DNA from 2 places in the Saccharothrix sp. DSM 118769 genome. Region 1 is predicted to be linked to the other one. Evidence: riboswitches for the same ligand, from Rfam matches in the RefSeq annotation. Region 1 holds a riboswitch; the other holds the start of a gene.

Evidence for each region. A riboswitch is a leader RNA that binds a small molecule or an ion and turns the genes downstream of it on or off. The one in region 1 is predicted to bind glycine.
Region 2: another riboswitch for glycine. It lies ahead of gcvT (glycine cleavage system aminomethyltransferase GcvT); the one in region 1 lies ahead of gcvH (glycine cleavage system protein GcvH).

The regions. Positions count from the first base shown of each region.
Region 1 is NZ_CP193627.1:8,786,547-8,791,868, forward strand. It holds gene ACRAKJ_RS37365 (NUDIX hydrolase) at 1-321, shown strand, start outside; gene ACRAKJ_RS37370 (DUF4265 domain-containing protein) at 375-842, shown strand; gene ACRAKJ_RS37375 (L-serine ammonia-lyase) at 1,231-2,595, opposite strand; gene gcvH (glycine cleavage system protein GcvH) at 2,599-2,979, opposite strand; glycine riboswitch at 3,104-3,194, opposite strand; gene ald (alanine dehydrogenase) at 3,391-4,497, shown strand; gene ACRAKJ_RS37390 (hypothetical protein) at 4,850-5,032, shown strand; gene ACRAKJ_RS37395 (hypothetical protein) at 5,037-5,322, shown strand, end outside.
Region 2 is NZ_CP193627.1:8,067,160-8,072,481, reverse strand. It holds gene ACRAKJ_RS33980 (CoA transferase) at 1-983, shown strand, start outside; gene ACRAKJ_RS33975 (hypothetical protein) at 1,434-1,595, shown strand; gene ACRAKJ_RS33970 (helix-turn-helix transcriptional regulator) at 1,789-2,274, shown strand; gene ACRAKJ_RS33965 (hypothetical protein) at 2,401-2,802, shown strand; gene ACRAKJ_RS33960 (DUF3817 domain-containing protein) at 2,818-3,120, shown strand; glycine riboswitch at 3,187-3,277, shown strand; glycine riboswitch at 3,279-3,373, shown strand; gene gcvT (glycine cleavage system aminomethyltransferase GcvT) at 3,484-4,584, shown strand; gene glyA (serine hydroxymethyltransferase) at 4,614-5,322, shown strand, end outside.

The sequences.
Region 1 (5,322 bases):
CCACCGGGTGGAGTGCTCGAACTCGCCGAAACGTTCGAGGAAGGCGTCAGGCGTGAAGTCCTGGAGGAGACCGGCATCTCGATTCAAGTCGAGCACTTGTCCGGCGTCTACAAGAACATGAAGCGCGGCATCGTCGCCTTGGTCTACCGCTGCACCCCACTCGGCACACCCAGTAGCACGACGGACGAAGCCACCGCGGTCCGCTGGGTGACACTGGACGAAGTACGCGAAGCGATGGCACCGGCCTACGCGGTACGGGTCACCGACGCGTTCGAACCCACATCGCACACTCGCGCTCATGACGGCGTGAACCTGCTGTGACCCAACCACGGCCTGTCGACCACGAGGCCGCGTCACCGCCGAGCAAGCGCCGGGTGTTCAAGGTCGCCTTCGACCTGCGGGACGAGAGCGCATCGGAGTTCACGACCGCGCTGTCCACGGAGAGGATGTGGACGGAGAAGACAACCACGCAGGTGGTCGTACAGGTGCGCAGCATCCCGTTCTTCGTTCGGGGTGTGGCCTTCGGCGATACCGTGCGGGTCCGAGCCGATCACGACCGACGAGAACTGGTCTTCGAAGAACTGCTCACGAGGTCTGGACACTCCACCATTCGGATCAGCATTCCCAGCCAAAACGCAGCAGTCCCGGTAGAAGACGCCTTGCAGCGGCTCGGCTGCTCATGGGAGACCATTTCCGCAGGTATGTCGTGGGCCGTTGACGTCCCACCCGAGGTGGACTACTCGTCAGCAAGGACCGCGCTTCTCCTGGTGGTCGCGAAGGCGGGAGCAGTGCTTGAAGAAGCTTCGGTAGCAGCAGGACATCACAGCAACAACGATCGGTAAACCGATCCCACAGCCTGCACATCCCGCCGGGTGGCAAGCGTTGGCACTGCCGAATCCAGCTGTACGGGATCAAGGCGCGCCGGCTGCGGAAGCATGTCCCCAGGCAGTCCTCAGCGGCAGCAGTCGGGACGATCGCGGTCGCGCGGCTGGACCGGGCTGGGCTCGGCGGTCGACTGCCGCGGCGGCTCCGCCGCCTTGCCACCGGGAGTGGTTGTGCCGCAACGAGGACCAGGCCCACGACGCGCGACGGTCCCCACCCCGCGCTACCGAGGTGGGGACCGTCGCGTTCGGACCAAGATCAGGCCGTCTCCAGGCCGTGGGACGTCGGGTACCAGCGAGAACCACCGAGCAACGATGGAAGTCATTCGCGCTGGTCAGACGCCGGTCATCAGCACTCGATGACGTTCACCGCCAGGCCGCCCCGAGCGGTCTCCTTGTACTTGTGGTGCATGTCCTTCCCCGTCTCCCGCATGGTCTTGATGACCTTGTCCAGGGACACGAAGTGCGACCCGTCGCCCCGCAGTGCCATGCGCGCCGCCGTGATGGCCTTGATCGACGCCAGCGCGTTGCGCTCGATGCACGGGATCTGCACGAGCCCGCCGATCGGGTCGCAGGTCAGCCCGAGGTTGTGCTCCATCGCGATCTCGGCCGCGTTCTCGACCTGCTCCGGCGTGCCGCCGAGCACCTCCGCCAGACCGCCGGCGGCCATGGAGCAGGCCGAGCCGACCTCGCCCTGGCAGCCGACCTCGGCGCCGGAGATCGACGCGTTCTCCTTGAACAGCACGCCGATCGCGCCCGCCGTGAGCAGGAACCGCACCACGCCGTCGTCGGACGCGCCCGGCACGAACCTCGCGTAGTAGTGCAGCACCGCGGGCACGATGCCGGCCGCGCCGTTGGTGGGGGCGGTGACGACGCGACCGCCCGCGGCGTTCTCCTCGTTCACCGCCAGCGCGAACAGGGTCACCCAGTCCATCACCCGCAGCGGGTCGGTGGCGTAGTGCTCGGCGGCCAGCCGGGACCTCATCTCGGCCGCCCGCCGCCGCACCTTGAGGCCGCCGGGCAGTTCGCCGGTCTCCGTGCAGCCGTGCTCCACGCACTCCTGCATGACCTGCCAGATGTGGAGCAGGCCGGACCGGATCTCCTCCTCCGACCGCCACGACCGCTCGTTGTCCAGCATCAGGCCGCTGATCGGCAGCCCGGTCTCCCGGGTCCGCGCGAGCAGCTCGTCCCCGCTGCGGAACGGGTGCGCGACCGGCGTGCTGTCCGGCTTGATCCGGTCGGTGCCGGACGCGGTCTCGTCGACCACGAACCCGCCGCCCACCGAGTAGTAGACGGCCGAGTCGACCGGCGACGACCCGGAGAACGCCTCGAAGCGCATCCCGTTGGGGTGCAGCGGCAACGACTTGCGCCGGTGCATGACGAGGTCGGTGTCCTCGGTGAACGCGATCTCGTGGACGCCGCCGAGCCGCAACCGCCCGGTCGCCCGGACCTCCTCGACCCGCGCGGACGCCGCCACCGGGTCGACCTCCTCGGGCTTGTGGCCCTCCAGGCCGAGCAGGACGGCCTTCGGGCTGCCGTGCCCGTGGCCGGTTGCTCCGAGTGACCCGAACAGCTCCACGTGCACTCGGTCGACTGAACTCGTTCGTGCACCCAGGCGGTCCACGAACATCGTCGCCGCGCGCATCGGCCCGACCGTGTGCGAACTCGACGGACCGATGCCCACGGAGAACAGGTCGAACACGCTGATCGCCACGGATCAGCCCTCGGTCAGTTCCGCGTACTTCGCGGCGGTCAGCAGCCCGGTGGCGTCCTCGACGGCCACCTTGAACAGCCAGCCGCCGCCGTACGGGTCGTTGTTGATCAACGACGGGTCGTCGACCGCCGCCGTGTTGACCTCCACGACCTCGCCGCTGACCGGCGCGTACAGGTCGCTCACCGACTTGGTGGACTCCAGCTCGCCGCACACCTCGCCGGACGCGACCCGCGTGCCGACGGCGGGCAGCTCGACGAACACGACGTCGCCCAGCGACTCGGTCGCGTACGAGGTGATCCCGACCGACACGGGCTCCCGGGTGCCCGGCGCCCAGTCGACCCACTCGTGCTCGGGCGTGTACAGCAGGTTCTCCGGAAAGGTCACGTCAGCGCTCCCTGGTGGTGAAGGTCCACCCCCACTCTGTCCTGGGACCTGAGAGCTTCGCCGCGCGCGCGGCTTGCACCGTGGGTGCGCCCCCTCGGACGAGGGTGCGCTTTCCAGAGTCGCCTCACCGCGCGCGGTTCTCGCTGCCTGAGAGTGTGCGGGGGACTTGCTCCTTCGGCGCCTCGAACGAACGAGGTCTCTCCCGCGCGGGTTCCGGCGCCGTCGAGGCGCCGCGGCCGATGTTCAGTTGGGTGACCCGCACGCTAGGTGCCGGCCCGGACGGGTGTCAACGCGCCGCACGACTTGTTCCGCCGGCACAACCGGACCCGTCCTCCTTGGTTCCGCGCGCACGATGACACCGCGCCCCGGGTACCCGACCTTTGGCGAACACGACAGCCGAAGGAGCCCACCGTGCGGATCGCAGTCCCCCGGGAGATCAAGAACCACGAGTACCGCGTCGCGCTGACCCCGGCGGGCGCCCACGAGCTGGCGTCACGCGGTCACGAGGTGTTCGTCGAGGCCGGCGCGGGCCTCGGCTCGGCGATCACGGACGAGGAGTACGCGGCCGCGGGCGCCAAGGTGCTCGCCGGGGCCGACGACGTGTGGTCCGAGGGCGAGCTGGTGCTCAAGGTCAAGGAGCCGGTCGCCGAGGAGTACCCGCGGCTGCGCGAGGGCCAGGTCCTGTTCACCTACCTGCACCTGGCCGCCGACCGGCCGCTGACCGAGGCGCTGCTGGCCTCCGGCACCACGGCCATCGCCTACGAGACCGTGCAGACCCCGAACGGCGCCCTGCCGCTGCTCGCGCCGATGTCCGAGGTCGCGGGTCGCCTCGCGCCGCAGGTGGGCGCGTTCTCGCTGATGAAGCCGTCCGGCGGCCGGGGCGTGCTGCCCGGCGGCGTGCCCGGCGTGCACCCGGCGCGCGTGGTCGTGATCGGCGGCGGCGTGGCGGGCCTGAACGCGGCCGTGATCGCCGCGGGCATGGGCGCGGACGTGGAGATCCTGGACACCAACGTCGACCGGCTGCGACACATCGATGCCCTCTACCAGGGCCGCCTGCGCACCGTCACGTCGAACCGGTACGCGGTCGAGCAGGCCGTGCGCGAGGCCGACCTGGTCATCGGCGCGGTGCTGGTGCCCGGCGCGAAGGCGCCGAAGCTCGTGACCAACGAGCTGGTCGCCGACATGAAGCCCGGTTCGGTGCTGGTGGACATCGCGATCGACCAGGGCGGCTGCTTCGCCGACTCCCGGCCGACCACGCACGCCGACCCGACCTACCAGGTGCACGACTCGGTGTTCTACTGCGTCGCGAACATGCCCGGCGCGGTGCCGCGCACCTCGACCTACGCGCTGACCAACGTGACCCTGCCGCACGCGGTCGCGCTGGCCGACCGGGGCTGGCGGGAGGCGCTGCGCGCGGACGCGTCGCTGGCGCTCGGCCTCAACACCCACGCGGGCCTGCTGACCAACGCGCCGGTGGCCGAGGCGCACGACCTGGCGTTCACCGCGCCCGAGATCTGATCCGGAAAACAGAGGGGGCCCCGCTCACGTGCTGTGAGCGGGGCCCTCGTCGTACGAGGCGGCCCGCTCAACCAGCCTGGGGGTCACTGGGAGCGGGCCGCGTCCCAATGTTAGCGGGGAACCGGGCTCCCTGCCCAGCGGGCCCACCGGTCCGGCCCACATCACACGCCCCGCCGGCCACGCGGAGTTGCCGACGTTCAAGCTAATGAGTGAATTACCCGGGTAACGGGTAAGTCACGACGCCGTGCCGGCCGATGCACAGGACGGGACCCCCGCCGCTACGCAACGGGGTCGTCCGCTCGTGCGGCTCCCCCGCCGCGCCCCACCCCGTCCCCTCGCGATCGGAGTGCCGATGGCCGAACCACAGGGCTGGATCGACTGCCACGACCCCTTCGGGAGGGACCGGTCCATGACCGTCCTCGTCGAGGACGACCGCGTCCTCCTGGTCGCCCCGCCCGGCGAGTCGGCGGTGATGTCGGTCACGCAGACCCGCAGGCTGCACCACCTGCTCGCCCAAGCCGCCGACAGGATGTGAGCGCGTGGACGAGGCGCTCCGGGCCGCCGTGCTGCGCCGGCTGGCCCTGCTCGACGAGGCCGTCGAGCGGGACGAGGCCGACGCGCTGGTGCCGCTCGCCCGGGCCGAGATCCACCGCCTGGCCGACGGTTGGCGGCTGCTGCTGACCCTGCACCAGCCCGATCCGGACGGCCGCTGCGGCGCGTGCCCCGGCGTGCTGCGGCACAAGAAGTGGCCGTGCCAGGTGTGGACGATGGCCCACCAACACCTCATCGGCGAGGGCCTGCCGCACCGGGAACGCCGCCGGCCGC
Region 2 (5,322 bases), 720 kb from region 1:
ACCCGCTCGGCCGCGGTCGCCGCTCGATCGGCGTGGACGTCCGGCGGCCCGAGGGCGCGGAGCTGGTGCTGCGGCTCGTCGCGGGGTCCGACGTGCTGGTCGAGGGCTTCCGGCCCGGCGTCACCGAGCGGCTGGGCATCGGGCCGGCGCAGTGCCTGGCCCGCAACCCCCGGCTCGTCTACGGGCGGATGACCGGCTGGGGCCGGTCCGGCCCGCTGGCCGACCGCGCCGGGCACGACATCAACTACATCGCCGTGGCCGGCGCGCTGGAGCCGATCGGCCGGCCCGGGCAGCCGCCGACCGTGCCGCTGAACCTCGTCGGCGACTTCGGCGGCGGCGGGCTGCTGCTGGCGCTGGGCCTGCTGGCGGCGCTCTACGAGCGGGAGCGGTCGGGGCGCGGGCAGGTCGTGGACGCGGCGATGGTCGACGGCGCGGCGCTGCTGACGACGTTCCTGCACGGCATGTCGTCGGCGGGCGCGTGGTCCGGCGGGCGGGGGGAGAACCTGCTGGACGGCGGGGCGCCGTTCTACGACGTGTACGAGGCCGCGGACGGGCGGTACGTGAGCGTCGGCGCGCTGGAGGAGAAGTTCTACGCCGAGCTGCTCGCCCTGCTGGGGCTGGAGGACGCGCCCAGCCGCCACGACCCGGCCAACTGGCCGGAGCTGCGCTCCCGCATCGCCGCCGCCGTCGCCACCCGCCCGCGCGACGAGTGGGCGGCGCTGGCGGAGGGGACGGACGCGTGCCTGGCCCCCGTGCTCGCGCCCGGCGAGGCCCCGGGGTACGGGCACAACGCGGAGCGCGGCACGTTCGTCGAGGTCGCGGGGGTGGCCCAGCCCGCGCCCGCGCCGCGGTTCGACCGGACCCCGGCGGGCGTGCCGACCGCGCCGCCGGCGGGCGGCGAGCACACCGACGAGGTGCTGGCCGAGCTGGGCCTGGCCGAGGACGAGGTGGCGGCGCTGCGCGCGGCGGGCGTGGTCGCCTGAGGGGGATGACCCCGCTTCTCCGGGGCGTTCGACGCGCCGTTCGGCCCGCGCACGCGGGTGGCCGGAAAATGAACGCGAGAAATCACCGGAAGAGGTGCTGGGAATTGCCGGCGGCCGACATCGGCCTTTGTCACGCTCGGTGCGTGCTTCGGCGCAATCAGGTGATGTGCTGTGCGGGTGTGACGGTGTCGCTCGACCTCGGTGTCCGTGCCAGGGGGGTGGGCGAGTGCCCGTAACTAGGTGATCGGCGGGACCACTGGTCCCCTTGATAGTCCGATCAGGTGACAGTGGCCACTGCCCAGGCGTGGTTGCGTGGGCGCCGCTACCCCCAGTCGGGGGACGTCGGAGGGTTGCGCGTTCATCGTCCGGGTGAATGGTGGAGCATGTCGGGTGACGCGACGGGCACGGCGTCCGTCGGCCCCTGCCTCGTGAACGGACGGAGACCGATCAGTGAACGTCAAGAAGGTGGTGACGCTGGCGGCGGTCGCGCTGGTGCTGTTCCTGCTCGTCACCCAGCCCAACGAATCGGCCGACGCGGTGAAGACCGCCCTCGGCTGGCTCCAGTCGGGCGCCGAGTCGATCATCACCTTCGTCCGCAGCCTCTTCGCCTAGCGCACCCCGCCGCGGCTCCGCTCAATGCGGTCACCCACGGTGACTTTGACTCCTCGACGTTGCACCGTACGGGTGGAATGAGGGCTATAACGCGCTGGTAACAGGGTTTTTGGCAAACCAGGGTCTAGCGGTTGTCGGTACCCGCTAATACGGTGCGCTGCATTGGCTGATCTTCGACCGACGAGGAGGCAGAATGGTCGAGGACTCGGGAGTCGACGAGCTGCTGCGGCAGTGGGCGGCTGAGCGCTCGGACGACGCCGAGCTGCAGGAGGTGAACCGGATCAAGGACGCGTGGCTCGCGGAAGCCCCGCCGTCCCCGGGGATCCCGGTGCAGCGGGCGAACGGCGGGAACCGCGGCCTGATGAGGGTCGAGTCCGCGGACCCCGCCTACGTGGCGGCGATGCGGAAGAGGGCGCCCGAGGTGCCCGAACCCCTGCTCGCCGCCGCCGCCAGCTACTGGCAGCTGGTGGGTGACCTGTCGGAGGCGGAGCTGTGGTGGGACGCGGGCATCAGCCCGTTGGACCAGCGCGCTCTGGACTACCGGGCGGCCGGGCTCACGCCCGCCGACCTCGGTCGTCGTCTCGGCCCGATGACGGTGCTCCAGCACCTGCGTCGGGGCAGTGCGGCAGCCTGGTGCGTGGCCAGGTTGCAGAGGCAACGCCGGGACGGCGTCGCCTAGTCCGGATCGACGAAGAGTCGGGCGGGCTCCTGAGGTCGAGGGGCCCAACGCCCGTGAGGGGCGGGCTCCCGCGTGGGGAGCCCCGGCCCGAGGGGGCTCTCAGCTCCCGCGAAGTACCCTTGAGGTGTGCACGGCCTCATCACCCCCAAGCGCGTCGCCATCGCCGCTGTCTGCGTGGCCGCGCTGGTCGTGTGCTGCGGTCTCGCCTACTGGCAGTGGGAGCGCTTCTCCCAGGCGGGCGGCACGTTCCAGAACCTCGGCTACGTGTTCCAGTGGCCCCTGTTCGGCCTGTTCCCGGCGTTCATGGTGTGGCGCATCCGCAGGCTGGACGCCCAGCGCCGGGCCGAGGGGACCGCCGGGGAGACCGAGGTCACCCCCGACGGGGGTACCCGGGAGCCGGTGGCCGAGCCGCCGGCGCCGGTCGTTACCGTTGACCCCGTCGGAACACCCGCGCGCGACGACGAGGACGACGAGTTGGCGGCCTACAACCGCATGCTCGCCCAGCTCCACGCGCGGGACCAGCGGTGAGGTGAGGGTAGGGCGATGAGCGGCGCGTTGACCAGGTTCCGGTTCATGGCTTACGTGGTCGGCGTCGGCCTGCTGCTGCTCGTGGTCGCCATGATCGCCAAGTACGCGGGCGGCACCGAGACCATGATGAGGGTCGTCGGCCCCGTCCACGGCTTCCTCTACGCCATCTACCTGGTGCTCACCGTCGACCTCGCCCTCAAGGCGCGCTGGTCGATCAAGGCCACGGTGCTCGTCCTGCTGGCCGGCACCGTCCCGTTCGTGTCGTTCTACGCCGAGCGCAAGGTCGTGGAGAGCGTCCGGGCCGAGAAAGCCCTGTGACGCGGCGGGTTGACCCCGGCCACCAGGCACATCTAGCGTCTGGCGGTACCAACTGAACACGGCCGTCGATGTCGCGCGGGAGAGTCCCCACCAGTCGGGGCGCCGAAGGAGCAACTCCTCCCCGGAATCTCTCAGGCACAGCTACCGCCCGACGAAGGCAACTCTGGAAAGCAGGCGCACCCGGTGCGCCTCGCCCACGGTGCAAGCCGCTCACCGGCAGCGGCGAAGCTCTCAGGCTCATGACAGAGGGGGAGGCTTCTTCGACGAGGAGTCTCCGATGGACCGTGTCACCCTTCACCCGTGCCCGCCGACCCGACCGGTCGGCGCTACCGGCATGCCCGCACCCTGGGAGGACCCCGCCTGATGGAAAGCCGACGCACGCCCCTGCACGCCGAGCACGAGGCCCTGGGCGCACTGTTCACCGACTTCGCGGGCTGGCGGATGCCGCTGCGCTACGACAGCGAGCTGGCCGAGCACCGCGCGGTGCGCACCTCGGCGGGCCTGTTCGACCTGACGCACATGGGCGAGATCGTGCTGACCGGGCCGGGTGCGGGCGCCGCGCTGGACCACGCCCTGGTCGGCCACGCGTCGGCGATCGGCGTGGGACGCGCCCGGTACACGATGATCTGCGAGGCCGACGGCGGCGTCGTCGACGACCTGATCGTCTACCGCACGGGTGACCAGGAGTACCTGGTCGTGGCCAACGCGTCCAACGCGGCCGTCGTGTTCGAGGCGCTGGTCGAGCGGGCGAAGGGCTTCGACACCACCGTCGAGGACCGCTCCACCGACTACGCGCTGCTCGCCGTGCAGGGGCCGCGGTCCACCGAGATCCTGGCCGGCCTCACCCCGACCGACCTGGCCGGGGTGAAGTACTACGCCTCCTACCCGACCGAGGTGGCGGGCAGGCCCGTGCTGCTCGCCCGCACCGGCTACACCGGCGAGGACGGCTTCGAGCTGTTCACCGCCCCGGACGACGCCGCGCACGTGTGGCGGGCGCTGCTGGAGGCCGGCCGGGAGCACGACCTCAGGCCCGCCGGGCTCGGCTGCCGCGACACCCTGCGCCTGGAGGCCGGGATGCCGCTGTACGGCAACGAGCTGGGCCGGGACCGCACCCCGTTCCACGCCAACCTGGGCCGCGTGGTGAAGCTCGACAAGCCGGGCGACTTCGTCGGCCGCGACGCCCTGGCCGCCACCGCGGCCGAGGGCGTGCGCCAGGTCCTCGTCGGCCTGAAGACCACCTCCCGCCGCGCCCCCCGGCACGGCTACCCCGTGCTGGACGCGGGGGGCACCCCGATCGGCGAGGTGACCAGCGGCGCGCTGTCGCCGACCCTGGGCTACTCGGTGGCCATGGCCTACGTGGCCGAGGGGCACGCCGAGCCCGGCACCGAGCTGTCCGTCGACGTCCGCGGCAAGCGCGAGCCCGTCGAGGTCGTCGCGCTGCCGTTCTACAAGCGCCCGAGCTGACCGCCCGAGCTGACTAGGAGAGAGATCCCATGTCCGAGCACTTCAACACCTCCCTCGCGGAGTTCGACCCGGAGGTCGCGGACGCCGTCGCCGCCGAGCTGCACCGGCAGCAGAGCACGCTGGAGATGATCGCCTCGGAGAACTTCACGCCGGTGTCGGTGCTCCAGGCGCAGGGCTCGGTGCTGACGAACAAGTACGCCGAGGGCTACCCCGGCCGGCGCTACTACGGCGGCTGCGAGAACGTCGACGTCATCGAGCGGCTGGCGATCGAGCGGGTCAAGGGGCTGTTCGGGGCGGGCTTCGCCAACGTGCAGCCGCACTCGGGCGCGCAGGCCAACGCGTGCGCGATGTTCGCCCTGCTCCAGCCGGGCGACACGATCCTGGGCCTGGACCTGGCGCACGGCGGGCACCTGACGCACGGCATGCGGATCAACTTCTCCGGCAAGCTCTACAACGTCGTGCCCTACCACGTGTCGGAGGCCGACGGCCGGGTCGACATGGCCGAGGTCGAGCGGCTGGCGCAGGAGGCGAAGCCGAAGCTGATCGTGGCGGGCTGGTCGGCCTACCCGCGGCAGCTGGACTTCGCCGAGTTCCGCCGCATCGCCGACTCGGTGGGCGCGTACCTGATGGTCGACATGGCGCACTTCGCCGGCCTGGTGGCGGCGGGCCTGCACCCGAGCCCGGTGCCGCACGCGCACGTCGTGACGACGACCACGCACAAGACGCTCGGCGGCCCGC